DNA from 3 places in the Ethanoligenens harbinense YUAN-3 genome. Region 3 is predicted to be linked to each of the others. Evidence: riboswitches for the same ligand, from Rfam matches in the RefSeq annotation. Region 3 holds a riboswitch; each other region holds the start of a gene.

Region 1 (10,604 bases), 490 kb from region 3:
AACAGTGGGCTTGGGTTGGTCTTCCCATCGGTGCGGTACTTTTAGTGGGGTATTATTTGGTACTTTTCGTAGTTCATATTTGATAGGAAGGTGCTTGACATGAAAAAAGTCGAAGCGATTATAAGGCCGGAAAAATTGGATGATGTCAAGGCGGCGCTGAACGCATTGGACATCAAAGGGGTAACGGTCACGCAGGTGTCCGGAGCCGGCAACCAGAAAGGTCAGAAAAATTATTACCGCGGTGCAGTGGTGGAACTGGCCCTTCTGCCCAAAGTGAAAATCGAGATCGTTGCGGAAGATGACCGCGTTTCTGCGATTACCGGCGCTGTCGCGAAAGCGGCCAAAACCGGCGCGATTGGCGACGGTAAGATTTTCGTCACCAATGTGGAAGAAGTTATCCGTATCCGGACCGGTGACACCGGAGATGGCGCGATCTAACAAATAGTAACCCGCATTCTGTTTGAAATGAATTTTGCCCCCGGCTTTGCCGGGGGCATTTTTTTAGGCGTGCTGCCGTGCAACTCTCGATGGAAGTTTGCCATCACGAAACCGCCTGCCGGATTTCTCACGGCGGGCGGTTTCGTGCGCGCATGTTCCATGATGATCGAATGGGTTTCATGATGGCGGCGCATCAGGTGTTTGCATTCGGCAACGTCACTTCGATTTCCAAGGCTCCGTTCCGGATGGACGTACCCGCCTGCCCGCCGTTGCGCTCTGCCAGTAATTTGACGATTGCCAACCCAAGTCCGCCGCTCCGGGCCCTGGCCGGGTCTGCCGTGTAAAAGCGCTCAAACAGCCGCGCTGCATCCGGTTCGGCCCCTTCCTTGATGCGGTTGCGAAAGGAAAGCATCGCACAGCGGTCCTGCCGGATATGTACCTCGACGACTCCTCCGGCATGCTGTGCACAGTTGCGTATCAGATTTTGCAGGATGCGCACCACCATTTCACGGTCTGCCAGAGCGAATACGGCAGGCTCTGTGTCAAACTGCACCGCCAATCCATTTTCCTCGAAAACGGATACCGAATCGGCCAGACATTCTGCCGCAAGGTTTCCAAGATTGATGCGCTCCGGTTGCGGCCTCACCTCGGTGTACAGCAGGCAGGCATATTCAAAAAAATGTTCAATGAGCTGTCCCAACTGTTCGGCATGCTTTTGTGCCACCCGGACCTTTTCCTGTTGCTGGGGAGTAAGGCCACTTTTGGAAAGTAATTGCTGGTACCCCTTGACAGCGGTCAGCGGCGTGCGCAGGTCGTGCGACAGGTTGGCAATCATTTCTCGAAATTGTTTTTCCTCGCGCGCACCCTGCAGGCGAAGGGTTTCCTCCGCCTGCAGGCAGTTGTTGATGTTGGCCGCCAACGCGTTCAATCTTCGGTCAAACAGTTCCAGACTGACCATCTGCCGCGTGTGTTCGGAAAGGCGCTTCTGTAGTTGACGGTTGATATGGCGCAGTTGCCATTGCAATAAGGCGATATAGATGCCCGCGCCGGCAAGCAATATGCAGAGTACGCCGATCACAATCGTCAACCTGTTCACCCGTCCTTTATTTGATATCCGCTCTGCGGAAGATGGCATACGCGATGCCCAGCATGACGGTGATGAATGCCACGCAGGCCATAATAGCTTTGATGACCGTACTTGTCCCCATGTTCAGTGAAGGCAGCAGATATCTGCCGCTGTAGGGTGTGCAGGCGATGACGCGATCCAAAGTTTGGGAGGATTGTGCTAACGGGATTAGTTGCCCGCACAGAATGGAAAACGCGTAATAGATGGCGGCGACGGCGACGGGTTTCTTCACCGCAAGAGCCAGCGGCACGCAAAGGCTCAGTTCCGCTGCGTATACCAGCAGCAACAGCAACATCAGGCCGAACACCTGCGCGCCTTGCGCGGACGTCAGATTTTTTCCGCCGAGAGCTGCCAGCAGGCTCATGAACCCCGCATTTGCACTTCCGAGACTGTAAGTTTTGGCGGTGCCCAGCCCGATGCCGGCCGCGATGGCATAGGGAATGAGAAACACGACGATGGTACAAAGGAACGAGGTCAGCTTGCCGGTTAGGATGGATAATCGACTGGAACCGCCGGCGATGGCGTCGTGGATGACTTTGTTATCCAGATCGCCGCAGATGAAGATGCCGGCGGATACCCCGCCCAAGATGCTGATAACGCTTACGTCGGAAAACAGGATACCGAGGCCGGATATGCTGGCGCTGATGTTTCCGGCCGCGACCTGGCGGGCAAACAGCATCATTGCAACCGCGCCCAGCACGGTGATGAGCAGCAGCACCCGCATGGCGGTGGATCGGCTCATCCGGTAAAAGTCGGCCCGTACCATGTTAAGCATGCTTCTCACCCCCGATCAGAGAAACAAAATAGTCCTCGAGGGTTTCCCCTTCTTTGGAAAGACCGGTGACAACGATGCCGTTGTCAAAAAGCACGTTCGCCACTTGTTCCTTTTTATCCAGATAATCGAAGAGTTTGACGGTTTTGTCTGGCAGCACCTGATAGCTGTGCGTATGCAGCCGTTCTTCCAGAACGACCGCCAGCTTCTCCGGTTGATCGCACTGGATGCACAGATGGTGCCGGCAGCGCTCGTCGAGCTCCGCCAAGGTGAGCGTTTGTTTGATCTCGCCTTTGTGGATGATGATGTAATCGGTCGCCGTCTGGTAGAGCTCCGGCAGGTTGTGGCTGGAAATGAGGATGGTCATCTGCCGTTCTTTACAGAGCTTGATGACCAGGTTGCGGATCTCGACCACACCGAGCGGGTCCAGCCCGTTGATCGGCTCATCCAGAATCAGAAGCTCGGGATTGCTCAACAGCGCGCACGCGATGCCCAGCCGCTGCTTCATGCCCAGCGAAAAATCCCGTGCTTTTTTGCGGCCCGTGTCCGTCAGCCCGACCAGTTCCAGTTGTTTGTCTTCAGTTTCCGCGTTGGGGACACCGCGTATCAGCCGGTGGAAGCGCAGGTTTTCCTTGGCGGTCATATCGGCGATCAGGCTGGGGTGTTCGATCATGCTGCCGATCCGTTTCCGTTCTTCCTGTAATGCTTTTTCCCCACCGTGGCCAAATAGGGTGATGCTGCCTGCCGTAGGGAACCCAAGCCCGGCGACCATCCGCATCAAGGTGGATTTTCCCGCGCCGTTCTGGCCGATCAGTCCATAGATTCTGCCGGTTTCCAATGTAATGGAAACGTCATGCAGCGCCGAAAAGCCGTGATAGGTTTTTGTCAATCCGTTTGTTTGCAATACACTTGGCATAGACGTACGCTCCTTTCCTTTCTGTTTTCCAGTTTAGCGCGCAAAGGTTTAGAAAAGGTCAAGAAAGGCAGGAAAAGGGTATGGAAACCGTTAAGATGTACAGGTGCTTCCGTCCGTATACAGTCGGTACCCCAATCTCCAGACTGTTTCGATATATGCGTTGTTGGGGTTGGCTGTTTTCAGTTTGCCGCGCAGGTTGCTGATATGTGTTTTGACGGCGCTGTCGTCGCCGAGATATTCCTCCTGCCAAATGGTTTCATACAGGTTGGCTTTGGTGAACACTTTGTTTTGGTGCAGCAGGAGCGTTTTCAGAAGCTGGTATTCCTTGGCGGTGAGTTCCAGTTGCGTCTGGCCGATGGTTACGCGCTTGGCGGTATCGTCCAAAACCATATCTTTGTACCGGAGCAGTCGCGGGGTATCTTTCTGGCGTCCGGCGCGCCGCAGGGCGCATTCCACCCGCGCGGTCATTTCACCCAGATCGAACGGCTTGGTGATATAGTCGTCCGCCCCCAGTTTCAACAGGTCGATTTTGGTGCCAACCATATCTTTGGCGGAAACGACGATGACGGGAATATCGGAAAACGGGCGCATTTCCCTGAGCACTTCATCCCCGCTCTTGTACGGAAGCATCAGGTCCAGCAGTACCAAATCGTATCTGCCGTTTCGGAGGGCATTTATGCCGTCCGGGCCGGTATAGGCCGAAGTGACCTGGTAGCCCGCGTCGGTTAGCGCCTCCGCAATCATCCGGTTGACGTCTTGCTGGTCTTCTATCACGAGAATGGATTTCATCGGTTGCCACTCCATTTTGAAAGGATGATGCCGGATTCGTTTGTTTGCACATATCCCATTATACAACTTTTGGGCAGGGGGCGCAGGCTTTTGTGGTTTCGGCCGCGATGAAACGGAGCCTCCCTCTGAAGCGCATATGGCCGGTATAGCCGCAGACGGAGATCGCGGACGTTTCCCGCCGTTTGTTCCGGTTTCGCTGAAATCATGGCGGTGTTTTCCGCTTTTGCGTATAAAAAATCCGCCTGTCAGGCGGATTTTGGCTTGCTGAGAGAAACCTAGTGCATGGACATGGTGCTTGATTCCAGCCCGGGACGGCGTCTGGAGGAATTTGGCGCAGAGTCGTTCCCGAGCGTGTTTTCCCGCACGCCATCTTGGGTTTTGCCGATCGTGTTGTCAACGGTTGGTCTGTAATGATCGTCAAATGCTATTTCCGGTGCGTTTGATAACTGTATGATATACTGGCCGTTTTCCACCCGTGTGCTTTCGATCGTCTCTCCGTTCTGCATTCTGAGCTTGAGGTTTTCAAGCTGCATCCGCTGCAATTCCATGCGAACACCTCCGGAACTAGTGTGCCCCGTCAGCGTGCAATCAAGCAGGGTCCGGGCCGGTTGTGCTCATTTTCTGCATGCTTGCGCCGCCAGCACCATGTTTTTCAGGCTCGGTACGGTTTCTTTCATACCGCGTGTCTTGAGCCCGCAGTCGGGATTGACCCAAAGCCGGTGGATATCCAGTTTGGCAATCAGTTGCCGGATGATGTTTTCAAGTTCTGCTCGCTCGGGCACGCGGGGCGAGTGGATGTCGTAAACGCCGGGGCCAACCTCGGTTTTGAAATGGCCGGCTTTCAATACATCGAGCAGCGACAGGTCGGACTTGGCTGCTTCGAAGGTGATCACGTCGGCATCCATGTCGTCAATGTCCCGGATGATGTCCTCGAATCGGCTGTAGCACATATGCGTGTGAATCTGCGTTTCCGACCGGACGGACGCGTGCACCAGACGGAACGCCGGGATGGCCCAGTCCAGGTACTGTGCGTGCCAGTCGCATTTGCGCAGCGGCAGTTTTTCGCGCAGGGCGGCCTCGTCGATCTGGATGATCCGGATGCCGCGCGCTTCCAGGTCGGCCACCTCGGCCTTGATGGCCAGCGCAATCTGGAACGCAATCTCCCGGCGCGGCAGATCTTCGCGCGGGAACGACCAGTTCAGAATGGTCACCGGCCCGGTTAGCATGCCCTTCACCGGTCGGTCGGTCAGGCTTTGCGCGTAAGCGATGGTGTCCACGGTCATCGGGCCGGGCCGCCGCACGTCGCCGAAGATAACGGGCGGCTTCACACAGCGCGTGCCATATGACTGCACCCACGCGTTTTTTGTAAAGAGGAACCCGTCGAGCTTCTCACCGAAGTATTCCACCATGTCGTTGCGCTCGAACTCACCATGTACCAATACATCCAGTCCGATTTCCTCCTGCAGGGCGATCACATCCGCGATTTTCTGCCGGATGGCCGCATGATATGTTTCCGCCGTGATCCGGCCGGCTTTATAGTCCCGGCGCAGGGCGCGCACCTCGCTTGTCTGCGGGAAGGAGCCGATGGTTGTGGTGGGCAGCAGCGGCAGTTTCAGCGCCGCCTTTTGGATGGCGCGCCGCTCTTCGAATGCCGGGCGGCGGATGAAATCATTCTCCCGCAGGCTGGACACAGCTGCGCGCACGTCGTTGAAACGGAACGCCGCATCCTGCTTGCGCGCGAGAATGGCCCGGTTGCGCAGGAATGCCGCGTCCGTCGCCCACGCAGCGTCATCCGACAGGCGCGCCAGCTCAGCCAGTTCCTCCAGTTTTTCCTCGGCGAAGGCGAAATGCTCGCGGAAGGTTTCCGCAAGGTCCGGTTCGTTATGCACGGTGTAGGGTACGTGCAGCAGCGAACAGGAGGTGCCCAGCACAAGTTTGCCCGGCTCCACTGCTTGCTCCAGCCGGTGGATCAGCGCCAGCGTCTGCTCATAATGGTTCACCCAGATGTTTTTTCCGTTGACCACGCCGGCAACCAGCGTTTTGCCTTCTGGAAATCCATGCTGCTCCACAAGCCGCAGATTTTCCGTACCCTCGATGAAATCCAGCCCGATCGCGTCGAAATCCATACCGGTGAGCTGCGTGTAGCTGTCGCGCACATCGCCGAAATAGGTCTGCAGAAGCACGCGCGGGCGGCCCGGCGTGGCCAGAAGGCCGTCGTAGAGGGTGCGGAACAGCGCGAGGTCGTCCTCCGTCAGGTCGGTCACGAGGAAAGGCTCGTCGAGCTGCACCCACTCCGCTCCCAGCTTTTCCAACCGCAGGAGCACGCTGCGGCACACGGGCAGCAGTTCCTCCGCGAGCATGCGCAGCGGCTTGTCCGAGCGATTTTCTGCCAACCGCAAGAAGGTAAACGGCCCGACCAGCACCGGCCGGGTACGCACACCGGCCTCCAGCGCCTCCGTAAACTCCGCGAAGGGTTTCTCCGAGCCGCAGGCAAAGACGGTTTCACCGTCGATCTCCGGCACGATGTAATGGTAGTTGGTGTTGAACCATTTGCGCATGGGCAGGGCGTGCACATCCCCGTGCGTGCCTTGATAGCCTTTCGCCATGGCAAAATACGTGTCCAGTGCGTTCAGCCCCAGGTCATGGTAACGCTGCGGCACTGCGCCGAACAGGACAGCCGTATCGAGCACCGTGTCGTAGAGCGAAAAGTCGTTGGACGGAATGAAGTTCACGCCCGTCTCCCGCTGCCTATGCCACTGCCGCCGACGCAGCTCTGCGGCGTGCTGAAGCAGTGCGGGCCGGTCCAGCTCGTGACGGAAATACGCTTCCGTCCATTTTTTGAGTTCCCGGTCCGCTCCGATGCGCGGATACCCGGTCACCGATGTTTGTTTCATGTTTCTTCCTCCGAATGATGCAGGAGGAAATAGACACAACTTTTTGCACAAAAATTGTCCCTATCTCCATTCCCAGAGATGAGAGCAAACGATCCGGCAGGTCTCCTGGCTTTCTGCACTGCGCGGCCGCGCCTTCCCGCCGGAACGGCAGTGGCACTGTGCGGCTGCGGACACAGGTTACAGTAGTGGGCGCTGCCCGCGATTTTCACACGGTTCCCTATTCTCCTCCGGCAGGCAGAGGCACCGAATCGTCTTTGCCTGTTTTTATTGTAGTCCCGGAGAACAAACAACGTCAATCTTGTTTCCGCTGTTTGCGTCCTATTTCGGCAAACGAAAAATCTATGGTTCGTCATTTAAAAAGGCTATAGCGGCTTCGGCCGACACCTCCGTGCGCATGCCGGCCGGTTTTCTACGATACCTGCCGGTGACCCAAGGCGAGGCGAGCGGCGCTCGCCGGGAACGGTCTTCGGCCTTGTCAATCATGCTTATGACGGCGCCTGTCCAGGCGATATCGCGTCAGGCAGCCGAACACGGAACACGGCGCCGCCCCCATCCGCATTTTCGGCCTCCACGTCTCCGCCCATCAGCCGAACAGCCGCCTGCGCGATGGCCAACCCCAAGCCAAAACAGCCGTTCGTGCCTTTATAAAAGCGCTCAAACAAATGGGGCAGGGCATCCGGCGAAATACCTGGACCGTCATCCGCGATGGAAATCGTTGAATACCCGGCCTCCATCCGCAGCGAAACCGTGACCGACGTGCGTGCGTACCGCAAGCCATTGGAAAGGATGTTTTCCACACTTTGGGCAAGCAGGTGTTCATCCCCCATCACCACAGCGGGATCGGGCGGCAGACGGAGCCGTATCTCCCGCCCGCTCTGCAAAACCAGTCCGCCCAGCCGTTTGGCGCTTGCGGGCAGCGCTTTGCATAGATCGATGGGAACCGGCCGAACGTCGTATGTCCCGCTGTCCAACCGGGAAAGCGTGAGCAGTTCTTCCACCAGTCCCGTTATCCGCGTGCTTTCCCCTGCGATGATCTCGGCCGCGGCTTTGGTATCGGGCACAACGCCCTGTGCGATTCCCTCCGCGTAACCCTGTATTGACATCAATGGAGTGCGCAGTTCATGGGACGCGTTTTGCAGAAATGTTTTCTGGGCGCGGTCATACGCTCCCAGCCGCTCGGCCATCCGTGCGATGCTCTGCATCAGTACGCGGAACTCCAGAATATCGGTAGGCAAATCTGTCGGTGTGGCAAATTTGCCCGATCCGATTTGTTCGGCAGTTTGGCAGACCTGCCCAACTGTTTTGGAGAAACGCGCGGCAATGCGGCGCGCCACCAGCACGCCGATCAGAATGCCGCCGACCATAATGCAGATGAGCAGCAAATTGGCCATGCTCAAAAGGCGGTTGGCCAGATCCAGATGAGCCAGCAGCACCAGATACACCGTATTGCCCGGAACGGCAAGTGTGTCCATATACAGCAGATAGCTGTTTCCGCCCAGCCGGATCTCGGTGACACGGTTTTTTACGGTTTTAACGGACAAGCGGCGTTCCACTCGCCACAACGAGGCCGCGCTGAGGGGGTCGGTGTTTTTAGGGAAAAGAAGCTGTTTCCCACTGTCGAACACCAACACATCCGCGCCGTTCGTGGACAGCTCTCCGCCATGTAGCGAACCAGACAGTTTCCGCATCGTTTCGTCCAGTGCCTGCCCCTGAAACGCCGACGGATCACTGTCCAACAATTGAACGGCTGCCGCATGCATGGCCTGCGCTTCCGTTTGCAAATCGGCGCGCGCATTTTTTTGAACATAAATACGCAGAAACACGTTGAAAATAATCAATGTGAGCAATGGAATGAGAATGATGAGCAGCAGGGTAGGCGTCAGAATTTTACGTCGGAGGGTCTTCATCGTGCGGTCCTTTCTGCGTCAATTTGAACCCAAAGCCCCACACGGAGTCGATGGAAAACGATGCGCCTGCCTTTACCAGCTTTTTACGCAGCCGCTTGACCGTATCGTCGGTCGCCCGTGTATCCACTTCCGTACCGCTCCCGTATCGCCACACATGCCGGAGCAGTTCCGTGCGGGAGATGGCCTTTTCCCTGTTGCGCGCCATGTAAACCATTAGATCGTATTCCGTGGGCGTCAGGTCAAGCGGCACGCCGTTCAAGGTGGCCTCCCGCGCGTTCAGGCGAAGCAGCAGGCCGGCATAAGAAAGCGTATCGGCATCCGCTTGTAGGTTTGCGCTTTCCCGGCGCCGGAAGAGGGCGTTGGCACGGGCCACCAGTTCCATGGGAGAAAAGGGCTTGGTGAGGTAATCGTCCGAACCGAGCGTCAGCCCGGTGATGCGGTCAAATTCGCTGTCCCGCGCCGACACGATGATGATAAACGTGTCACTGATCTGACGTAGACGCGTACAGACGGCCAGACCGTCCGTCCCCGGCATCATCACATCCAGCACCACCAGTTCTGCTGGCCGCTGCTCAAATGCCTGCAGCAGCGCGTCGCCGCTGTCAAACGTCGCCGTGTCATAGCCGCCGCTTTGAAAAAACATCTCGATCAGGTTGCGGATATGGATCTCATCGTCTGCGATATAAACCAAGTGTTTCATATGCTTCACCCACTGCTATTGTACCGGTTTTGCGGGCGCAGAGAAAGATTTGACGCAATTTTGCCGCAGTTTCTCCGTTGTTTTGCGTGAGGCGTCCGTCGTACAATATGCACGTAGGAGGATGATGCATATGCAAAAGCCCATGCGGAGAATTCCGGCAGTCCTGTTCGTCTGCCTGCTGGCGGCGGGTTTGTTCACGGCCTGTGCCGGCGAAAACAGGCGGAGCGGGCGTTCTTCGTCGGACGCGGGCGCGCAGCAAGCTCTTTCCGCCGCGTCCGGCAGACAGCAGACTGTTTTATCCGGACAGTCTTCCGATCTGAACGGCGTCGAAAAAACAATGAGTGATCTGAGCGGAACACTAAACGGATTAGACCATGTTTCTTCCGGCGACGTATCTTTGCCGGATGCCTGAACAGAGGGAGCAGTGATTTCAATGAAGAAAAAAACCATAGCCGCCGTGTCCGTCATCTGCGTAATCGCTATGCTGGGCACCACCGCATTTGCCGCAACAGCCGACACGTCCAAAATAGACTCGCGCATTTCGGCTCTGCAAAGCCGGGAACAAAAAGTGGAAAGCCGGGAATCCGCCGTTTCTTCGCGCACGGAAGCCATTTCGTCCGCAGCCAGCTCGCGCAGCGCACTCCGGCAGGCGCTGGATCAGGACCGCACCGCGTTATGGAGCAATGAATCCAAAAATTTGCAGTTGGTTGACGATAACACCAAGCTGCGTCTAAGCATCGCAAACAGCCTGAAAACCATCAAGGAAAACGGCATCCAAATACCGCAGACGACTTTAAGCGCCGTCCAGACGGACAACCAGCGCGTCAAAGCCGATTTGGCCGCCATCAAACAAACGCAGGGTCAGATCAAAACGATCCTGGGGCAGAACAAAGCCAACATCAAAAGCCAAAACGAGCAGGCCATCGACGCGGCTTTTCAGCAGGCAGAAGCCGTCCAGCAGACCCGTAACAGCAAGCTGGCCGACATCAACAGCGCTTTGGGCGACATCAACAGCCTGCTTTCCAATGCCGTTTCGTCGGCTTCGTCCAATTCCAGCGCGTC
Region 2 (10,604 bases), 1.4 Mb from region 3:
GGAGCCACCACCACCTGCTCTTCCAAAATGCTCGAGCATTTCACCCCGCCCTACGATGCCACCGTGGTCGAGAAGCTGGGCGCGGCCGGCGCAGTCACCCTTGGCAAGCTGAATATGGACGAGTTCGCCATGGGCGGTTCGACCGAGACTTCCTATTTCAAAAAAACGGCTAACCCTTGGGACCTTACGCGCGTGCCCGGCGGCTCCTCCGGCGGCGCGGCGGTAGCCGTGGCGGCGGGCGAAGCCCCGTTTGCACTCGGTTCGGATACCGGCGGGTCCATCCGCCAGCCCGCCGCGTTCTGCGGCGTCGTCGGGCTCAAACCCACCTATGGCGCGGTCTCCCGCTACGGACTGGTCGCATTCGCTTCCTCGCTTGACCAGATCGGCCCCATCACGCGCAATGTGGAAGACACCGCCGTGGTGCTCGACGCCATCTGCGGACGGGATGCGCATGACTCCACCAGCGCCGATTACGCTCATCCGTCCTATACGGCCACGCTGGGCAAGGGCATCAAAGGCATGAAGATCGCCCTGCCGAAAGAATACCTCGGCGACGGGCTTGCCCCTTCTGTGAAACACGCGATTCTTGCCGCCGCGAAGGAGCTGGAAAAGCTCGGCGCGGTCTGCGAGGAGGTATCCCTCCCCGCCACCGAATACGCCGTGCCCGCCTACTACCTCATCTCCTCCGCGGAAGCCAGTTCCAACCTGGCTCGGTATGACGGTGTGAAATACGGCTTTGCGGCGGACGGCTGCAAAACACTCGCGCAGCTCGTCACCCGCACCCGGGACGAAGGCTTCGGGCGCGAGGTCAAGCGCCGCATCATTCTGGGCACCTATGCGTTGAGCGCGGGCTACTACGACGCCTATTACAAAAAAGCGCTGCAGGTGCGCCGCATCATCAAAAACGGATTCGACTCGGTCTTTGCGGACTATGATCTGATCCTCGGCCCCACGGCGCCCACCACCGCCTACAAACTGGGCGAAAAGAGCGGCGACCCGCTGAGCATGTACCTCGGTGACATCTACACGGTGCCGGTGAACATCGCCGGCCTGCCCGCGCTCTCCATCAACTGCGGCTACGACGAGGACGGCCTGCCCATCGGGATGCAGCTCATCGGGCCCGCGTTCGGCGAGCCGGCGCTGCTTCAGGCGGCATACGCGTACGAGCAAGCCACGCCGGATGCGCACAAACAGCCGGTCATCGCGTAAGGGGGGCAACTATGGCTGAATATGAAATCGTGGTGGGTCTTGAGATCCACGCCGAACTCTCCACCAAAACCAAGATTTTCTGCGGCTGCGAGACTACGTTCGGCGGCGAACCGAACACCCATTGCTGCCCGGTCTGCACCGGTATGCCCGGCACATTGCCCGTGCTCAACGAGCGAGTGGTGGAATACGCCGTGCGCGCAGGGCTTGCCATGGACTGCGAGATCGCGCATTTCTCCAAGCTCGACCGTAAAAACTATTTTTATCCCGATCTGCCCAAAGCCTATCAGATCTCTCAGTTTGACCTGCCGCTCTGCAAAGGCGGCTACGTCACGCTGGACAGCGGCAAAAAGATCGGCATCACCCGCATCCACATTGAGGAGGACGCGGGCAAGCTGGTGCACGACAAAGTCTCCCGCCGCACGTTTGTAGACTACAACCGCTGCGGCGTACCGCTCATCGAGATCGTCTCCGAACCGGACATGCGTTCGGCGGAAGAGGTGCATGAATATGTCGAAAAGGTGCGCGCGATTTTGCTGTATGCCGACGTGTCCGACTGCCGCATGGAAGAAGGCTCCCTGCGTGCGGACGTGAACCTCTCCGTGCGGCGCAAAGGCGCGGAAGCGTTCGGCACCCGCACCGAGATGAAAAACATCAACTCGCTGCGCGCCATCTACCGCGCCGTGCTCGGCGAAAGCAAACGGCAGATCGAGGAACTGGAAGCGGGCGGGCATATCGTTCAGCAGACCCGCCGGTGGGATGACAACAAGGGTGCCAGCCGCGTGATGCGCAGCAAAGAGGAAGCGGACGATTACCGCTACTTCCCCGAGCCGGACGTGGTACCCGTCAAGCTGAACGACGCGCGCATTGAGAACATCCGTGCCACCCTGCCCAAGCTGCCCGCCGCCCGTGTGGAAGACTACGTGCGGACCGGCGTTGCCAAAGACGACGCCGTCATCATCACCGCGTCGCGTGCGCTGGCCGATTTTTATGAACAGGCCGCCGCGCAGAGTGACGGTAGAGAAGCCGCCAAATGGATCGTGGGCGAGATGATGCGCCAGCTCAAGGACCGCGGCCTCGAGCCGGAAGCCATCCCCTTCCCGCCCGCTTATCTGGCCGATCTAATCGTGCTGTGCCAGAAGGGCGAGATTACGGCGGCATCCGGCAAAAAGGTGTTCGGCCTGCTGTTTGACGAGCAGGCTGCGCCCGCCGCTCTGGTGAAAAAATACGGCCTGCGCGTGGTGGGCGACGCGGATGCCATCGGCAAGGCGGTGGAGCAGGCGCTGGACGCCAACCCGAAATCCATCACTGATTTCAAGAACGGCAAGGAAAAAGCTTTCGGCTTTCTCATGGGGCAGTGCATGCGCATTCTGGGCGGCAAGGCCGACCCCGCCGCGTTGCGCGCCAAGCTGACCGAAAGTTTGAACAACAGATAAATCTGCAAATGCAAGATCATATACGGAAACGCCGGACGGCGTTTTGGTGAAGGAGAATGGGAACGATGACCTTTATTGACGGCAGTGTCGAACAGCCGGTAGATCTGCAAACCCTCCGGCAGGCAGGGAAAAACGCGCGCATCAAGGGGTTTGTACACAACATCCGGGATATGGGCGAATTTTCGTTCCTCATCCTGCGCACCGGCGCCTACACGCTGCAATGCGTATATAACCCCACCTATTCCAAAACTCCGCTGGACGGGCTGCGCGAGGGCACCTGCATCGAGGTGTGTGGCGAGGCAGTGGACGAGCCGCGCGCGCAGAACGGCTTCGAGCTTCACATCGTTGATTTCACCGTCATCTCCTCCCCCGCTGAGGAATACCCCTTCGCCATCAATAAAAAATACCTCAACCTCAACATCGATACCAACCTCGACCATCGCCCGCTCACGCTGCGCAACCCGCGCCAGCGCGCCATCTTCAAAATTCAGGAAGCGGTGGCCGATGGGTTTGCCGATTTCATGCGTCAGAACGGCTTTACCCAGATGCACACGCCCAAGATCGTAAGCGCGGGCGCGGAGGGCGGCGCCAACATCTTCCATCTGGATTATTTCGACACCAAGGCGTTTCTGAACCAAAGTCCCCAGTTCTACAAGCAGATGATGGTGGGCGTGTTTGAGCGCGTATTTGAGATTGCGCCGGTCTTTCGCGCCGAAAAGCACCACACCTCCCGCCACCTCAACGAGTATGTGGGGCTGGATTTTGAAATGGGCTTCATCAGCGGCATGGAAGACGTGATGGCGATGGAAACCGCCATGCTCCGGCACCTGTTCGCCTATGTTCAGGCGCATTGTCTGGAAGAATTGGCGATGTGGAAGGTCGATGTGCCTGTCGTTGACAAGATTCCGGCCTTTACCTTCATGCAGGCGCGCGAGATCATCGAAAAGCTCGGCCGCAAACCCGGCAAATGGGATCTGGAGCCGGATGACGAAGTGGCGCTCTGCGACCATGTCAAGCGGGAATGCGACAGCGATCTGGTTTTTATCACGCATTTTCCAGCGGCCAAACGGCCTTTTTATGCGATGGACGACCCCACGGACGAACGATTTGCACTCAGCTTCGACCTGCTGTTCCGCGGGCTGGAGATCACCACCGGCGGCCAGCGTATCCACGACTACAACGAGCAGGTTGACAAGATGCGCCGCATGGGCCTCGATCCGGCCGATTTCGCGTCATACCTCATGGCCCACAAATACGGCCTGCCGCCGCACGGCGGTCTCGGCATCGGGTTGGAGCGCCTGGTCATGAAACTGATGGGGCTGAAAAACGTGCGCGAGGCTTCCCTGTTCCCGCGTGATACCGGTCGCTTGCAGCCATGACGCGCCGGATACCAGGATTTTCAGCAGCTTTTTTTATGTTTTGAGAAAGATGCCCGCGCCCACCCTCTTGCATTGCCCCCCTTTGTATGATAAAATTTGAAAAGTCCAATGCGGAACAAAGGCGTTTCGCGGCTTTATTGCCGTGCGCCTTTTTATTTTTATCTGCATGTTCCAATATTAAGGAGGATTACTTTTTATGGGAAACGCAAAAACAAACCCAGCCGAAATTTTCGGTAAATACGTCTTCAGTGACGCTGTGGCAAAAACACGCTTGTCTAAGGCGACTTATAAGAGTCTGAAAAAGACCATCGAGCTCGGTGAACCGCTGGATACATCCATTGCCGATGAAGTGGCCGCCGCCATCAAAGAGTGGGCCATCGACCTGGGCGCCACCCACTTCACCCACTGGTTCCTGCCGATGACCGGCCTGACCGCCGAAAAGCACGACTCCTTCATCTCTCCCACCGGCGACGGCAAAGTCATCCTTTCGTTCTCCGGCAAAGAGCTGATCAAAGGCGAGCCGGATGCGTCTTCTTTCCCGTCCGGCGGCCTGCGTGAAACCTCCGCCGCCCGTGGCTACACCTCATGGGACACCACCTCTCCGGTTTTTGTAAAAGAGGGTTCGCTCTACATACCCACCGCGTTCTTCTCTTACACCGGCGAGATCCTTGATAAAAAAGCCCCGCTCCTCCGCGCAAACGAAGCGCTTGACAAGCAGGCCCGCCGCGTGCTGGCCGCTTTCGGCAAATCCGGCGTGAAAAAAGTGACCGCCACCGTCGGCCCGGAACAGGAATATTTCATCGTCAACCGCGACCTGTACAACCAGCGCCTTGACCTGGTTCTCACCGGCCGCACCCTGTTCGGCGCGCAGCCGCCGAAAGGCCAGGAGCTCGCCGACCAGTATTTCGGCACCCTGCGCACCAAGATCGTCGATTTCATGCACGATCTCGACGAGCGGCTGTGGGAACTGGGCATCACCGCCAAAACCAAGCACAATGAAGTGGCTCCGGCCCAGCATGAGATTGCGCTGATCTTTGACCCGGCCAATGTCGCCGTCGACCACAACCAACTGGTGCTTGAACTGCTCCAGAAGACCGCTGAACAGCATGGTCTTGCCGCCCTGGTCCACGAAAAACCGTTCGCGGGCGTCAACGGCAACGGCAAGCATATCAACTGGTCCCTCTCCACCGACGAAGGCGAAAACCTCCTCGACCCGACGGACGATCCGGGCAAAAACCCGCAGTTCGTCATCTTCCTCGCGGCGGTCATCAAAGCGGTGGATGAATACGCCGAGCTGCTCCGCTCGTCTGTGGCGAGCGCCGGAAACGACCATCGTCTGGGAGCCAACGAAGCGCCTCCCGCCATCATCTCCGTGTTCGTCGGTGAGGAACTCGAAAGCCTGATCGACGCGGTGGAAGAAGGCAAAAAGTTCACCTCTCCGGAAGCCAAAAAGACTAATCTGGATGTTTCTTCCCTGCCTGTCATCACGGAAGATAAAACCGACCGCAACCGCACCTCGCCGTTTGCATTCACCGGCAACAAGTTCGAATTCCGCATGTGCGGTTCTTACGCCAATGTCGCCGGCCCGGCCTTCGTCCTCAACACCATCGTGGCCGAGGCCCTGAGCCAGATCGCCGACCGCCTGGAAAGCACCAGCGATATCGAAAAAGCCTCGCTCACGCTTGCCGGCGAAATCTTCAAAGCCCACAAACGCGTCATCTTCAACGGCAACGGCTACTCCGACGAGTGGGTTGCGGAAGCGGAAAAACGCGGCCTGCCCAACATCAAGAACACCGTGCTGGCCATCAAGGCGCTGCTTGATGAGAAAAACCGCAATGTGCTTGAGAAACACGGTGTGCTGGTCGGCAAAGAGATCGACGCCCGTTATGAGATCCTGCTCGAAAACTATGCGAAGATCATCAACATCGAAGCGCTCACACTGGTGGACATCACGTTCCGTCAGCTGGTACCCGCGGCATTCAAATATGCCAAGACCCTTTCGGATTCCATCGCTTCCTTCAAGGCAGCCGGTGTGGATGTAAGCGGCAACACCGCGTATCTGGAAAAAGTGCTGGGCCTGTCCAAATCCATCGTTGCCAAGGCGGAAGCTCTCAAAGCGGCTGCCGAAGCTGCCGGCGCGCTGGAAACCAACTTTGATTCCGCGCTTGCCTATCGCGAAAATGTCCTTTCGGCGATGAACGACCTGCGTTCGGATATCGACACGCTGGAACCCATCGTTCCTGCCGACATCTGGCCGGTTCCGGTCTATACCGACCTGCTCTTCAGAGTGTAATCTGTTTCAGCGAATTTTTCTACTGCACGTTTGCAAAAAAAGAGGGACGTTTATCGTCCCTCTTTTTGTTTTGCAACACAATGCAGGCGTGCAGCCGGCCGTTTTCATGCCGCCAAAAGATTTCATCCATTTTTCCTTGCAAAGACATACCCTGCCGCGCGTAATATGGTATAATAGAAGGCACAAAAAAGCCCATGCCGTGCATGCGCGGCATGATTTTGCATCTGGAGGCCGGAACGTGACCAGAGTGGAGAAAATAACCCTGCGGAAATACCGCATGGTATCGCAGGATCTGCCTGCCGCATTCGACGGCACGACCGTTGCTTTTCTTTCCGACATCCACCATAGCAGGAGTTTCCCTCTGGGGCGTGTGAAAGAACTGGTAGCGCTCACCAACGGCCTGCACGCCGATCTGGTCCTGCTGGGCGGCGATTATGTGAGCCACAGCCGGGCACATATCCCCAGTTTTTTCCGTGAGGCCGCCGCGCTCACCGCGCCGTTTGGCGTTTACGGCGTGCTGGGCAATCACGACCGCAATACGGATGCGGAACTCTCCGAACAATGCATGCGGCAGGCGGGCATCCGTTCGCTGGACAACCAAGGATACTGGCTGGAAAAGGGGGGCGCGCGCATCCGGGTCGGCGGTGTGGCCGACCTCACCACCGCCACGCAGGACCTTTCCCCCATGCTGGCGGAAACGCGCCCGAACGACTTCATGATACTGGTTTCGCATCACCCGGATTACGCCGAACAACTGCCGTTCAGCCTCATTGATCTGATGCTCTGCGGGCATACGCACGGCGGTCAGGTGAGCCTGCTGGGCAAATGGGCGCCCACCGGTTTTATGCCCTCGCGGTTCAAACTGAAATATCTGACCGGCGTCATCAAAAACGCCGGCACCACCGTCATCGTTTCAAATGGCATTGGTACGGTGGGCCCACCGGTGCGCATCTGGGCGGCACCGCAGATTTGGCTCATCACTCTCTGCGCGGATCGACGCCGTACAAACCGCTCTTTCTAAACCCGTTCCCGCTCCCTTCCCTTGACGACGCGGCGGGTTTCCGTTACAATAGAATTAAACTCTTTGCAGGTGCGCGGCTATTCGCCGTGATAATAGGGAAACCGGTGCAAAACCGGTGCAGCCCCCGCTGCTGTGAGGCGGACTGTTTTTCCTTGGGGCCAATCGGGCCCATCCACTGGTTGCAAAACCGGGAAGGATGAAAAACAGGAAGATGCCAAGCCAGAAGACCTGCCTGTAAAGTGCGGTGTAATCCTTTCGGAGGGAGAGGACAAACATGGAAACGGCCTTGCAGGGTATTCACCCGTTTTCTTGTTGCGGTCTTTTTTCCTTTTGGGGAAAAGAGGCCGTTTTCGTTTGCCCCCCGACCACCAGAAAAAACAAAGGAGTGGTTTGATGAAAAAAGCATTTCGAAACTGGGTCTGCATCTGCTGCGCGTTTGCGCTGCTGCTTGCGGGCATCCCCCTGTCGGCGGCAGCCGCCGCCCAAAGCACCTTCCACCTGCGCATCGAAGGTGCCACTCAAACGTATCTGAACGAAGATGTGCCCCTGACATCGGACGAAACACTGGAGCAGGCATATACAGCCGCCCTGGACGCCGAGCATATCCCATACGATCAGTCCTATTCCGACAGCATGGGGTACTACATTAACTCAATTGGCGGCGAATCGGGAAGCTCCTCAAACGGCACCTATTATTTCTGGAGTATTTATCAAAACGGCGCCAGCGCATCGGTAGGCGTCAGTTCCCTCAAGCCTGCCGCGGGAGACGATATCGTGATGGCGTTCATTGCCTGGCCGGGCACGCTTTACCCTTCTGTCAGCCTATCCCCCGCCACGCCTGTGGCCGGAAAACCGTTTACATTCCATGTAACAGGTTCCGATGGCGGCACTTCCTCCAATGTGGACGGTGCGACGGTCACGTTCAACGGGCAGAGCAAGACGACGGACACGAACGGAGACGTTACCTTTACTGCACCCGCCGCCGGCAATTACACCTATCGGGTAGAGAAAAACGGAAGCGGCCCCGCCCCCCTGCTCGTGCGGATTGACAACGCGCCCCTCACGGTATCCGCCGACGCATCCAGCAGTTCCGGTTCTTCTTCCAGTTCTCCGTCCGGTTCTTCTTCCGTTTCCTCTTCCACCACCTCTACGCCTACTACATCTTCCGCGCTGGACACCTCGGTTGCCAGTGCGGTAAAAGGCGCGGCGGCTGCGCTGGGAAGCGATACCTCCGACTGGACGGCGTTCGCACTTGCGCGGGCGGGATACCCCGTGCCGGGCGCCTACCTGCCGGATGCTGCGGCTGCGATCGCCGAAGGCAACCTGAATGCCATCACGTTGGCCAAATATGTGCTGGTGCTTCGGGCAGCGGGTGCCGACCCCACTAATTTCAACGGCGCCAATCTGGTGAATCAGCTGTATACGCAGACCAATGTCGGCCGCACCGGGCTGAATGGATACATCTTCGCCCTGCTTGCGCTGGACAGCGCGGATTACACGCCGCCGGCCAACGCGACCGTCAGCAAAGCGTCATTGTTGAGCACCCTTCTTGCCGCACAAGACAAAGACGGCGGGTTCGGCCTGGTCACCGGATACAGTGATGTGGACATCACCGCCATGACACTGACCGCTCTGGCCCCGCATATCAGCGAAACCGGCGTGCAGGCCGCCGTTACCAAAGGGCTGGCCTATCTGGCCGGGCAACAGCGGGCAAACGGCGGGTTCTCCACCAATGCGTCCGAGTCCACCGCACAGGTCATCATCGCGCTTTCTTCGCTCGGCATCAACCCCGCGTCTGATGCGCAGTTCCTGCAAAACGGCAACTCTCCGCTTTCCAACCTGCTTTCGTTTGCCGTTTCGGGCGGCGCTTTTGCCCATGTCTCCGGCGGAGGCGCGAACACCATTGCAACCCAACAGGCACTGGAAGCCCTCACCGCATACCAGATGCTGGAGCATGGCGGCAAACGGCTGTTCGACCTGCGGAACACGTCAGCCTCCGTGCAGCGGGTAACCCCCAGCACCGGGTTTGGCGTAAGCAACCCCTATACAGGCGGCGGCGCCCCGGCAGGCGCTGTGGTCGCTGTTTCACTGGCTGCCGCGGCTGTGCTGCTTCTGTCACGCCGCCGTAAACCATAATCTCCTTTCGTAGGTGGGATCTCACAACAGGTCGGGGGCCGTATACGGCCCCCGACCTGTTGTGCTGTCCGCCGGAAACCGGGCGCGGCTTCTTGCACATTTTCCTTTTTCGGAGTAAAATAGACAAGGTGTGCTTGTTTTGACTGCCTTTGACCGCGCCGTCGCACATCAATTTCCGCATCAGACCAAAAAGAATGGAGATGACCCGATGCCTGCCATCCTCACACATTATCTGTTCAGCGAAATGGTCGCGCCGCCATGTATTGACGACATGCTCAGCGGCAATATGTATGTATGGGGGTCGCAAGGGCCGGATTTCCTCTTTTTCTCACCGCCCGTGCATCCGCATTGGCGTATGCTCAGCCGGATCGGCGGCTTGATGCATGAGCAGGATATGGATCAGAATTTTGCGTTTATGGCCGATTGTTGCAAAAAAGCCGAAGGAATGGAAAAAAAGATTCTCCTTTCTTATTTTTATGGGTTCCTCTCCCATTATATCCTGGACCGCACGTTCCACCCGTATGTTTACGGTATGCAGCGCTATTTCAAAACCATCCTGCCCAAGGCAAGCGACAATTACCTGCACCGGCAAATCGAAACCAATCTGGATGTGCTGTTTCTCAAGCGGCTGCGCAGCATGACGATTCAGGATTTTTCCGTTATCAGCCATCTCCGGCGCATCCCGGAACTGAACACGGTGTGCGAGATGTACCGCGAGCTGTTTCGCAGCCGGTTTGAGCAGACCTTTTCCATCCGGGCCATCTCCCATTCCTTTTTAAGCATGAAGCTGCTGTACAGCTTTTTTTACAGCCCGCGGGGATTCAAACGGCGCGCCGTCACATTTGCCAAACACCTGACGGAAAACAGCTATCCCGCCGTGATGGCGCTGATTCACCCGGTGGAGCCGGGCACTGAGATTGATTACGCGAATATAAAGCGGGCGGTACATGAGCCTGGCAACGATGCGCTGGAACACACTGCCTACGAACTGTTCGGTATCGCCCGCCAAGCATACAAAACGTTCTTCCCGCTGGCCGAGCGGCTCTGTCGGGATGGCGGCGATTTTTCCGCCATCACGCAGGGCATCAATTTTGAAGGAGACCCCGCACGCTGAGTCCCGCGGCAAAAACCGG
Region 3 (10,604 bases):
TGCCCGCCGCGGGCGTGACCGATGTGCTCAATGCGGGCACGACGGCGGCTGACAGCGCCGCCTGTGTGGAGCTGGCTAAAGCGTATCCGTTCTGTCACGCGGCGGTGGGTATCCACCCCGAAGAGGCGGCGGACGCCGCCTCGGGTGACCTGGCGGAGATCAAGCGGTTGGCGGAATCCTTTCCGGTGGCCGCCATCGGGGAGATCGGGCTGGACTATCACTGGGATGTCCCGCGCGAGCTCCAGCACAAATGGTTTGCCGGCCAGCTTGAGCTGGCCAGAGAACTGGACCTGCCGGTCATCGTGCACGACCGCGACGCGCATGCCGACACGCTGGCATTTTTGCAGAAATACCGTCCGCGCGGGGTGGTGCATTGCTATTCCGGCAGCGCCGAGACCGCGCGCGAGCTGCTCAAGTTGGGGCTGTACCTCGGCTTTACGGGGTCTGTCACGTTTAAGAACAACAAAAAGGCGCGCGCCGTGCTGGAAACCCTGCCGCATGACCGTGTGCTCTGCGAAACCGACTGCCCCTATATGGCGCCCGAGCCGCTGCGCGGCCGGCGCTGTGATTCCTCCATGCTGACGCATACGCTGGCCCGCATGGGCGAGATGATGGGGCTTTCCGCGGAGGAGACCGCACAGGTGACGGCGAGAAACGCGCGCGAGCTGTTTGGCATCAACCGAGGGGAGGAGACCGTATGACCATCACATATCCGGTACATGACGGGCTGTATGTCAATGTGACCAATCGCTGCCCCGACCATTGCACGTTCTGCATCCGCAACGAGGGAGACGGCGCGTATGGATCGGGCAGCCTGTGGTTGGAGCGCGAGCCGTCCGTAGAGGAGATCGTGGACGCCATCTTTGCCAACGATCTGTCCAAATATAAAGAACTGGTGTTCTGCGGCTACGGCGAACCGCTGGAGCGGCTGGACGCCGTGAAAGACGTGATCCGGAGAGCCAAGGAAAAAGCGCCGGGGCTGCCGGTGCGCATCAATACCAACGGACTGGCCGACCTTATCCATGGTCGGGCAACCGCCAAAGAGCTGGCGGGCCTGGCGGATGCGGTGTCCATCAGCCTCAACGCGCCGGATGCCGCGACCTATCAGCACTATTGCCGCAGCGATTTCGGCCGCGCGGCGTATGACGCCGTGCTGGCCTATGCCAGAGACTGCATGCGGTATATCCCGTCGGTGACGATGACGGTGCTCGACCTTCTCACTCCCGCGCAGATCGAGGAGAGCCGCGCCATCGCCGCGTCCATCGGTGCCAAATTTCGGGTGCGCGCCTACGAAGCCTGAACGGCGCATACAGCCTGAGTGATAAAAAACAGAATCAAGCGATGCGGTCGCATGCGCGTGCATGCGGGAAACAAGGGAACACGGTGCGAAACCGTGACAGCCTCCGCTACTGTGAGAAGGACAACGCTCCGTTTGTGCCACCGGGAGATCGGGAAGGCCGGGGCGGCGGAAGAATTCGAGTCAGGAGACCTGCCGCATCGCGTGGAACAGAGCTTCTTTCGGAGGAAAGGCGGCTGCTTGCTTCCCGCGCTAAAAGCGTGGGAAGCATCGGGGCCGCCGCGCGCGGCCTTTTTTATTTGCAAACTCGAAGGCCGACAGATTATGGGGATGATGTTTTGAAAAAGCGCGTGATGGCCATCTGGTTCGCGTTGCTGGTCGCCTGCACCGCGGTGTTTGCGGGCTGCACCGCAAACACCAGAAGCAGGACGACGGTTGCTTCCGTCCCGGCGAATGGCGTGGTCCGCAAAGCCGATTTCCAGCGGCTGCAACAAAGCGGAGGCATCGCTATCTACAACGGCAAGAGCGGCGGCGTTTCCTATTCGTGGACATTCGTCGGGCCGGATATCCGCAAACCGGCCGAAGCTGATCTGCATATTTCCTATAAACCGGTGACGGTATCACCGAACGGCACGGATACCGCACAGACCTACGGGCAGATTACGCTCGAGCAAAAGGGAAGCTATCCCGGCGCGGCCTCCCTGCGCATCACGGTGGGAAAGGGCTGGGCGGACGGCAGTTATCCGTTTTACGCCGGGAAGCCCGGCGCCCTGTGGCAGGCGGGCACGGCGCAGGTGGTGAACGGTGCCGCCACCATCCGGGTATCCGAAAACACGGGTCCCTACCTGCTCGCGCAGGTGCAGGCGGATGCGGTGTCGTCCGCTGCGCCGCCGGCGGTTTCGAGCGTGCCGGCATCAAGCGTGCCGGCATCAAGCGTGCCGGCATCAAGCGTGCCGGCATCAAGCGCGCCGGTCTCGTCCGCGCCGAAAATGCCGGTGAGCTCTGCGCCCGCCCCGCAGACCATCCGGGTGAACATCTCCATCCGCTGTGACACGGCCGTGCAGAATTGGAGCAGCCTTTCCGCCAACAAGCAGGACCACCGCGTGGTGCCTGCAAACGGTGTCATTCTGCCGGAAACTTCCATGGCGGTCAAGCCGGGTGCGACGGTCTACGACCTGCTTGTGTCCGTCTGCGAAAAAAACGGTATCCAGATGGAGCATAAAGGTTCGGCCGCAGGCGAATACATCGAGGGCATCAACAACCTCTATGAGTTCGACGCGGGGCCGCTCAGTGGATGGGACTATGCGGTCAACGGCACGTTCCCCGGCTATGGGGTGTCGCAGTATACGCTCAAAAGCGGAGACACGGTGCTCTTTGCCTACACCTGCGACCTCGGCCACGACATCGGTGCCGCCAACTGAGGAGATCATGATGAACCGTTTCCAGTCCTATCATCCCCTCGTCCATTTCGCATTTTTTGCGGCGGTGGTCATCTGCACGCTGTTGCTTATGCATCCGGTGTTTCTGGGGGTGTCGTTCGCAGCCGCCATGCTGTATGCGGTGCTGCTCGGGCGCGCGCGGGCGCTGCGGTTCAGCCTGCTGTTCACGCTGCCGATGCTTGCGGCGGTGGCGGTGCTTAATCCGCTGTTCGTCCACCAGGGCATGACGATGCTGTTTTATATCCATGACAACCCCGTCACATTGGAGGCGGTGCTGTTCGGAGCGGCAGCGTCCGTGATGCTGGCCGCGATGCTGCTGTGGTTCTTCTGCTGCAACGAGGTATTCACATCCGACGAGTTTCTGTATCTGTTCGGCCGGGCGGTTCCGTCGCTTGCGCTGCTGCTGTCGATGACTCTGCGGCTGATTCCGCGATTCAAAACGCAGATCGGCCGCATTTCCCGTGCGCAGGCCGCCATCGGGATGGGGACGGGTGCGGGAAATCTCTGGAAACGGGCGCGCAATGGGATGCGCATCCTATCTATCCTCATCACCTGGGCGCTGGAAAATGCGGTGGAAACCGCCGATTCCATGAAGGCACGCGGCTACGGCCTGCCTGGACGGACGGCGTTTTCCATCTTCCGTTTTTGCGGACGGGACGCGATTTGCCTGGCGGTGATCGCGGCCGCCGTGGCGGCCTGTGTGCTGGGGCAACTGACGGGCACGGTCTATGTGCAGTATTACCCATATGTGAAATGGACGTCGGGTCCGGCCACGGCGGCGGTGGCGGCGGCTTACGGCGTACTTTGTTTCCTGCCTGCGGGGCTGGAAGGATGGGGGGAATGGAAATGGCGCTCCTTGCAATCGACCATCTGAGCTTTCGCTATCCCAAACAGGCCGGCCGCGCACTGGACGACATCTCCCTTGAGATCGAGGAAGGTGCGTTTTTGCTCCTGTGCGGCGCGTCCGGTTCGGGGAAAAGCACGCTGGTGCGGCACCTCAAGCGTGAGCTGACCCCGTTCGGGCGGGTGCGCGGCGAAGTGCGGTACGACGGCAGGGCGCTGCGTGAACTGGACGCGCGCGTAGCGGCCGCGGAGATTGGGTTTGTGCTGCAAAAGCCCCAGAATCAGACGGTGACGGATAAGGTGTGGCACGAACTGGCGTTCGGACTGGAAAGCCTGGGGCTTTCTACGCCTGTCATCCGGCGCCGTGTGGCGGAAATGGCCAGTTTTTTCGGCATTCAAGAGTGGTTCGACCGGGATGTGAGCACGCTCTCCGGCGGGCAGTTGCAAATGCTCAATCTCGCTTCGGTGATGGTGATGCAGCCGCGCGTGCTGATTCTGGACGAGCCGACCGCCCAGCTCGACCCCATTGCCGCCGCAGATTTTCTGGAAACGGTGCGGCGCATCAACCGCACGCTTGCGGTGACGGTGGTGCTGACCGAGCACCGGCTCGAAGAGGTGTTCCCCATGGCAGACCGGGTGGCCGTGATGGACGGCGGCCGGCTCCTCTGCTGCGACACGCCCCGCCGGGTGGCGGAGGCATTTGCTTCCGGCGGGGCGGAGCATGCGCTGTTTGCGGGGTTCCCGGCGGCCGCGCGCATCTATGCCGGGGCGGGCGGCACAGGGGAGTGTCCGCTGACGGTCCGGGAGGGCAGCCGCTGGCTGCAGCGGCATTGCCCAGTGCCCGCCGTGCAGGGAACTGAAGCAGGTGTGCCGTCCAAAACGCAGGCTGACGGCAAGGCGATTCCCGCCGTGCGGATGTGGGACGTCTGGTTTCGATATGACAAAAAGGGGCGGGATGTACTGCGGGGTGCCTCGATGAAGGTGTACGGCGGGCAGATCGCCTGTCTGCTCGGCGGAAACGGCGTGGGCAAGAGCACGGTGCTGGAAACGATCGCCGGGTTGCACCGGCCTCACCGCGGCACGCTGGAACTGCTCGGGGAAAAAAGCACGGCATACGGCGGCGCGGAGCAGTACCGCGGCGTCGTGGCGATGCTGCCGCAGGACCCGCAGCTGCTGTTTGTGAAAGACACCGTGCGGGAGGATCTGGCCGAAGCGGACGACGGCGAACGGCTTGCGGACGTGGTGAGGGAGATGGAACTGGAAGCTCTGTTGGAGCGGCACCCCTATGACCTGAGCGGCGGCGAGCAGCAGAAGGCCGCGTTTGCCAAACTGCTGCTGCGCGGCCCGCGCGTCATCCTGCTGGACGAGCCCACCAAAGGGCTGGACGCCCCGTTCAAGCAGGCGTTTGCCGCTGTGCTCCGGCGCTTGGCGGGGCAGGGGACGGCCATTTTGATGGCGACCCACGATGTGGAGTTCGCGGCATCCTTTGCCGACCGCTGTCTGTTGTTTTTCAACGGTACGGTGGTTTCCGAGGACGCTCCGGTCCCGTTTTTCGCGGGCAACAATTTCTACACCTCGGCGGCCAACCGCATCGCCCGCCGGGTCTTTCCGGATGCGGTCACATGCGAGGAGGTGGTGCAAAGATGTCGGTCAAGCGAAACTCCCTGCGGCTGAAAGTGGCCTCGGTTCTGCTGCTGGTGGTCATACCATGCATGCTGGCGGCAGGGGTGGCGCTGGGCAACCGCACCTATGCCGTCGTCAGCCCGGTTGTGCTGCTGCTTTCGATGCTGCCGTTTTTTCTGGTGTTTGAAAAGCGAAAACCAAAAGCGCGGGAACTGGTTCCCATCGCGGTCATGGCGGCGGTGGCGGCTGCGGGCAGACTGGCATTTGCCGCGCTGCCGCAATTCAAGCCCATTGTCGCGGTGGTGATCATCACCGCCTTTGCGTTTGGGCCGGAAGCGGGTTTTTTAACAGGGGCGGTGGCCATGCTCGCCTCCAACCTGTTTTTCGGGCAGGGGCCGTGGACGCCCTGGCAGATGTTCTGCTGCGGCATGATCGGGTTTCTGGCGGGGCTGCTGCGTCGTTCCGGCTGGCTCCGGCACCGCTGGAGCGTCTGCCTGTTTGGATTTCTTTCGGGATATCTGTATGGACTGATCATTGACGTCTGGTCGGTTTCCGCGTTTACCAGCCGTTTCACTTGGCAGCTCCTTTTGGCGGCTTATGCGTCCGGTTTTTTGTTCGATACGATCCTGGGTGCGGCGACCGCGTTTTTTTTGTTTGTTTTGGAAAGGCCGCTCTGCAAAAAGCTGGAGCGCATCCGGATGAAATTCGGTCTGCTGGAGGAAACCGACCCCGGCCAGCCGGATTCCGAAGACTGGTGACCCGCAGGGGAGAACCTTGTGCGCCGTGAAGATTTGTTTAGCATGCTGTATATATTCCCCGAACGTCCAGATGGTTTGTTTGCCAGAATAAATAAACTCCAAGAAAATAGAGAAATTTGTCCGACATGGTAAACCAAAACGCCCAATGCGCGGCAGTGCCGGGTTCCGGCTGCCAGGCATCGGGCGCTTTTGTACGGATGGGGAAACAGGGTGTGCGGAGGTCACGCTCGCTGCGGATTGGGGGCCGGTGAATGAAAAGGACAAAACAAACAGGCGCATCCGCTATTGCAGATGCGCCTTATGGTGCGGTAAAACACCGCCTGGTGGAGGGAGATGGATTCGGACCATCGAAGTCTTCCGACAACAGATTTACAGTCTGCCCCCTTTGGCCACTCGGGAATCCCTCCATGAACGATATGCAGTTTGTCCTGCCTGTATGTGCGCGGCAGGCGGCGTACGCCTGGAGCTGGTGGACGGACTTGAACCCCCGACCTGCTGATTACAAATCAGCTGCTCTACCAACTGAGCTACACCAGCAAGATTCAGATGTTCAGTGCACCGTTCAAAACGGCGCTTGAACATCATACCATATTGTAAAATGGATGTCAAGAATTTTCGTGCGGAAAATGCAGGATTCTGTTGAAGTGGTTCGTATGCTGGAGAAGCGGCGGTCATGTGCCTGTTTGGATGGAACCTTCCGGGAAGGGGGGGTTGGAGCCGGGCGCTTCTTGTCCTGTTTTTGGCGTATTTCCACCAGCCGCAAGTGAGTTTTCGGCCTTGTGTCGGAGCCGGGTCGCGTTGGTGTGTATCGGCATATCTCTATAAAAATACCGACAGAACCGTATGTAAAATACATAAAAACAAACCGGATTGTTTGAAAGTTATGGGCGGCGCTTGCAATGCGCAAAAGAACCTGTTATAATGGCCACAGCATGGATCACAGGGGTCATAGAATGCGAGCGGTGGCTTATGCAAACGTTTGCACTGTGCTGCGATAAAGCCACCGTCTCCAAGGCCGATCTGCCCAAAAGTGAGGAAATCGATGCGCGTAACCATTCAGGATATCGCCAAAGCCGCCAGCGTCACGCCGTCCACGGTTTCCCGCGTGATCGCGGGCAGCCCGCTTATCAGCGCCAAAACCAGCCAGAAGGTGCGGAAAGTGATGCGCGAGATGGATTACCATCCGAACATCATCGCGCGCTCGCTGGTCCGGCGTTCCACCAACATCATCGGCGTGTTGCTGCCGGGTGCAAGCGAGCGGGTTTTCCAGCACCCGTTTTTCTTCGAGCTGCTGCGGGGCATCACCATGCAGGCGCAGCTATGTGGATATTCCATTCTGCTTTCCGGCGCCGGCAGCGAGGAAGAAGAACGAAACAGGCTTCATGATTTTGCCAACGGCGGTGTGACGGAAGGTGCTATCCTGATGATTTCGCGTACCGATTCGACCGATTGGGAAAGCGTATATCCCGCGCAGTTCCCGCTGGCCATGGTGGGGCGCCCTGCGGATGCGTGGAAGGATCGCATCAACTGGGTGGACAGCGATAACTTGGAGGCCGGTTACCGCCTGGCGGGCCACTTCCTTGCCAAAGGCCGCCGGCACATCGCGTTCGTCGGGCTTGCGCCGAACATCGTCGTGACCAAAGACCGGTATGAAGGATACCGGAAAGCGCTGGGGGAAGCGGGTCTTCCTTTTGATGAACGCCTGGTGGTGGACGGTCAGTTCATGGGAGGAGATGAGCGGGTATTGACGGAAGAACTGCTGCGGTGCGGCGTGCCGTTCGACGGGCTCATTGCCGCCGACGATTTCCAGGCGCTTGCGGCTATGGACGTGCTGGCAAAGCAGGGCGTGCGGGTGCCGCAGGATGTTTCCGTCGCGGGTTTCAACAATGTGCCGCTCTCCGAATACTACCGCCCGCCGCTGACGACGGTGGATGTGAACGCCTGCGCCCTGGGCGAAGAAGCGGTGCGGCTTTTGTACCGCCAGCTTCAGGAGAAAGACCGGTCCGGGCCTTCGCACACGATCGTCCCGACCCGGCTCGTCGTGCGTGCGTCCGCCTGAAGGACGCAGACGGGGCCGACCGCATGGCGTGTGCCGGTTTGTATTTTACATAAAAGAAAGCAAAAGTAAGAAGGGAGTGGGTGCGCCATGCGGCTAAAAAAACAAAAACCGCTTGCGCGCGGTGCGGGCATCCTGCTGCCGGTGAGCAGCCTGCCGTCGCCCTATGGCATCGGCACGTTCGGGCGCGCGGCGTTCGAGTTTGTGGATTTTCTCAAAAAAGCGGGGCAGACCTACTGGCAGGTGCTGCCACTCGGCCCCACCAGCTATGGAGACAGCCCCTACCAGAGCTTTTCGGCGTTTGCGGGCAACCCGTATTTCATCGACCCGGATATCCTGATAGAGGAAGGACTGCTCACCGACGCGGAGGCGGAAACGCCCGACTGGGGCGGCGTTCCTTCCCAGGTCGATTACGGCAAGCAGTTCGAGGCACGGTTCGCTTTGCTCAAACAGGCCTATGTACGCAGCCGGCACGCTTCCACGGAAGCCTACCGCCTGTTTTGCGAGGAAAACGAGGCATGGCTGCCGGATTACAGCGCCTATATGGCCATCAAGGCGCAGTTTGGCAACCGGTCGTGGGTGGAATGGCCGGATGATATCCGCCTGCGCCGCCCGGAAGCGGTGGCGGCCTGTGTCGAAGACCTGCAACAGGAGATCGGGTTCTGGTCCTTCTGCCAGTTCAAATTTTATGAACAATGGAACCGGCTCAAAGCGTACGCGAATAAAAACGGCGTACAGATCATCGGGGATATCCCCATCTATGTATCGATGGACAGCGCCGACGTGTGGGTGAACAGCCGCTTCTTCCAACTGGATGCGGACCGCCGTCCGGTCGCGGTGTCGGGTGTTCCGCCGGATATGTTTTCCGCCACCGGCCAGCTCTGGGGCAACCCGCTGTATGACTGGGACGTGATGGGACGGGACAGGTTCGCCTGGTGGAAGCAGAGGATGTGCGCCTCTGCGAAGCTCTATGATGTTATCCGCATCGACCATTTCATCGGGATCGTGCGCTACTATTCCATCCCGGCCAAGGACGGCACCGCCATGAACGGCGTCTGGAAGGCCGGCCCGGGCAAGGCGCTGCTCGCGGCGTTTGGCCCGGTGCTGGGAGCCGCCAGGGTGATTGCCGAAGACCTGGGGGCGGTCACACCGGCCGTGCGCCGTGTGAAGCAGGCCGCAGGCTATCCGGGCATGAAGCTGATGGAGTTCGGGTTTGACGACGGGACGGAAAACCCCAATCTGCCGCACAATTTTGAAAACAACTGCATCGTCTACGGTGGCACGCACGACAATGAAACGCTCGTCGGCTTTTTCAAACACCAAAAAAGAAAAGAACTCGCGTTCGCCAAAACGTATCTCAATGTCCGGCGGCGCGGGGAGCTGCCGTGGGCGCTCGTCCGTGCGGCGTACGCCAGCGTGGCGGACACCGTCATCTTCCAGATGCAGGACTTCCTGGAGCTGGACAATGGCGCGCGCATGAATTGCCCGTCCACCATAGGCGGCAACTGGATGTGGCGGGTGCTGCCGGGGCAGCTTTCGGATGAACTGGCAGACCGTATACGCCATCTGGCCGAAACATATGCCCGCTTCAAGCCTCCGGAACCGCAGAAGCATCCCGGATCGTCCGTTCCAAACAAATGCGAGGAGCAGTAAAGGAGCAGAGAGTATGAGCAGGTACACAAGCAGCATCGAATCGATTCTGGCGTTGGAAACAGGGAAAAAGCCCGGGCAGGCGACCACGGCGGAGCTTTACAATGCGGTGTCCAAAGCGGCTGTGGAGGCTGCCGATCCGGCATGGAAGGAAGAAAAGCCCGGCAAGCGTGCCTGCTATTTTTCGGCGGAATTTCTGATCGGGCGGATGATCTACAGCAATCTGCTCAACCTCGGCCTGCTGCGGGAGACCGCGGACTGGCTGAAAGAAAAGGGAACGGACATCACGGTTTTTGAAGACATTGAAGACGCCGCACTGGGCAACGGCGGGCTGGGCCGCCTGGCGGCGTGTTTCCTGGATTCGGCGGCGACACAGGGTGTTGCGCTGGACGGATACGGCATCCGGTATCGATACGGCCTGTTTAAGCAGACGTTCGAGGACGGGTTCCAGCGCGAGACGGCGGACGACTGGCAGCGCTTCGGCGATCCGTGGTCGGTGCGGCGCGAGACGGAAAAGGTGCAGGTGCGCTTCGGCGACCAGACGGTGTGGGCGGTGCCGTATGACATGCCGGTGATCGGCTACGGCGGCAAGACCGTCAACACACTGCGCCTGTGGCAGGCCGAGCCGCTGCAGCCGTTCGATTTCACCCTGTTCAACGAGCAGAAATACGATGAAGCCTACCGGGAGAAAAACGAAGCGGAAGCCATTTCCAGCGTTCTGTACCCCAACGACGACACGGAAGCCGGTAAGCGCCTGCGGCTCAAGCAGCAATATTTCTTCTCAAGCGCGTCCATCCGGTCCATCCTGAAAGCGTATAAACGGACGCATGGCAGCGATTTCTCTCATCTGCCGGAGGAATACGCCATACAGCTCAACGATACGCATCCCACCGTGTCCATCGCGGAGCTGCTGCGCATCCTGGCGGGTGAGGAAGCCT

The links. A riboswitch is a leader RNA that binds a small molecule or an ion and turns the genes downstream of it on or off. The one in region 3 is predicted to bind cobalamin.
Region 1: it holds a riboswitch for cobalamin, as region 3 does, so the genes downstream of both, metE (5-methyltetrahydropteroyltriglutamate--homocysteine S-methyltransferase) here and ETHHA_RS14830 (DUF4430 domain-containing protein) in region 3, are expected to answer to the same signal.
Region 2: it holds a riboswitch for cobalamin, as region 3 does, so the genes downstream of both, ETHHA_RS14475 (DUF4430 domain-containing protein) here and ETHHA_RS14830 (DUF4430 domain-containing protein) in region 3, are expected to answer to the same signal.

Annotation. Positions count from the first base shown of each region.
Region 1 is NC_014828.1:2,282,280-2,292,883, reverse strand. It holds gene ETHHA_RS10790 (DUF1646 family protein) at 1-83, shown strand, start outside; gene ETHHA_RS10785 (P-II family nitrogen regulator) at 100-438, shown strand; gene ETHHA_RS10780 (sensor histidine kinase) at 632-1,516, opposite strand; gene ETHHA_RS10775 (hypothetical protein) at 1,542-2,339, opposite strand; gene ETHHA_RS10770 (ABC transporter ATP-binding protein) at 2,332-3,252, opposite strand; gene ETHHA_RS10765 (response regulator transcription factor) at 3,343-4,041, opposite strand; gene ETHHA_RS10755 (hypothetical protein) at 4,317-4,589, opposite strand; gene metE (5-methyltetrahydropteroyltriglutamate--homocysteine S-methyltransferase) at 4,656-6,935, opposite strand; cobalamin riboswitch at 7,014-7,198, opposite strand; gene ETHHA_RS14685 (sensor histidine kinase) at 7,421-8,842, opposite strand; gene ETHHA_RS10740 (response regulator transcription factor) at 8,823-9,542, opposite strand; gene ETHHA_RS10735 (hypothetical protein) at 9,673-9,954, shown strand; gene ETHHA_RS10730 (hypothetical protein) at 9,976-10,604, shown strand, end outside.
Region 2 is NC_014828.1:1,205,303-1,215,906, reverse strand. It holds gene gatA (Asp-tRNA(Asn)/Glu-tRNA(Gln) amidotransferase subunit GatA) at 1-1,209, shown strand, start outside; gene gatB (Asp-tRNA(Asn)/Glu-tRNA(Gln) amidotransferase subunit GatB) at 1,221-2,642, shown strand; gene aspS (aspartate--tRNA(Asn) ligase) at 2,708-4,021, shown strand; gene ETHHA_RS05580 (glutamine synthetase III family protein) at 4,218-6,314, shown strand; gene ETHHA_RS05570 (metallophosphoesterase) at 6,553-7,335, shown strand; cobalamin riboswitch at 7,386-7,585, shown strand; gene ETHHA_RS14475 (DUF4430 domain-containing protein) at 7,729-9,471, shown strand; gene ETHHA_RS05560 (zinc dependent phospholipase C family protein) at 9,680-10,585, shown strand.
Region 3 is NC_014828.1:2,771,401-2,782,004, reverse strand. It holds gene ETHHA_RS13095 (TatD family hydrolase) at 1-701, shown strand, start outside; gene ETHHA_RS13090 (TIGR04100 family radical SAM protein) at 698-1,300, shown strand; cobalamin riboswitch at 1,328-1,511, shown strand; gene ETHHA_RS14830 (DUF4430 domain-containing protein) at 1,636-2,718, shown strand; gene ETHHA_RS13075 (energy-coupling factor transporter transmembrane component T) at 2,672-3,610, shown strand; gene ETHHA_RS13070 (ABC transporter ATP-binding protein) at 3,577-5,253, shown strand; gene ETHHA_RS13065 (ECF transporter S component) at 5,223-5,960, shown strand; tRNA gene ETHHA_RS13060 (tRNA-Tyr) at 6,282-6,367, opposite strand; tRNA gene ETHHA_RS13055 (tRNA-Thr) at 6,422-6,497, opposite strand; gene ETHHA_RS13050 (LacI family DNA-binding transcriptional regulator) at 7,003-8,019, shown strand; gene malQ (4-alpha-glucanotransferase) at 8,107-9,669, shown strand; gene ETHHA_RS13040 (glycogen/starch/alpha-glucan phosphorylase) at 9,683-10,604, shown strand, end outside.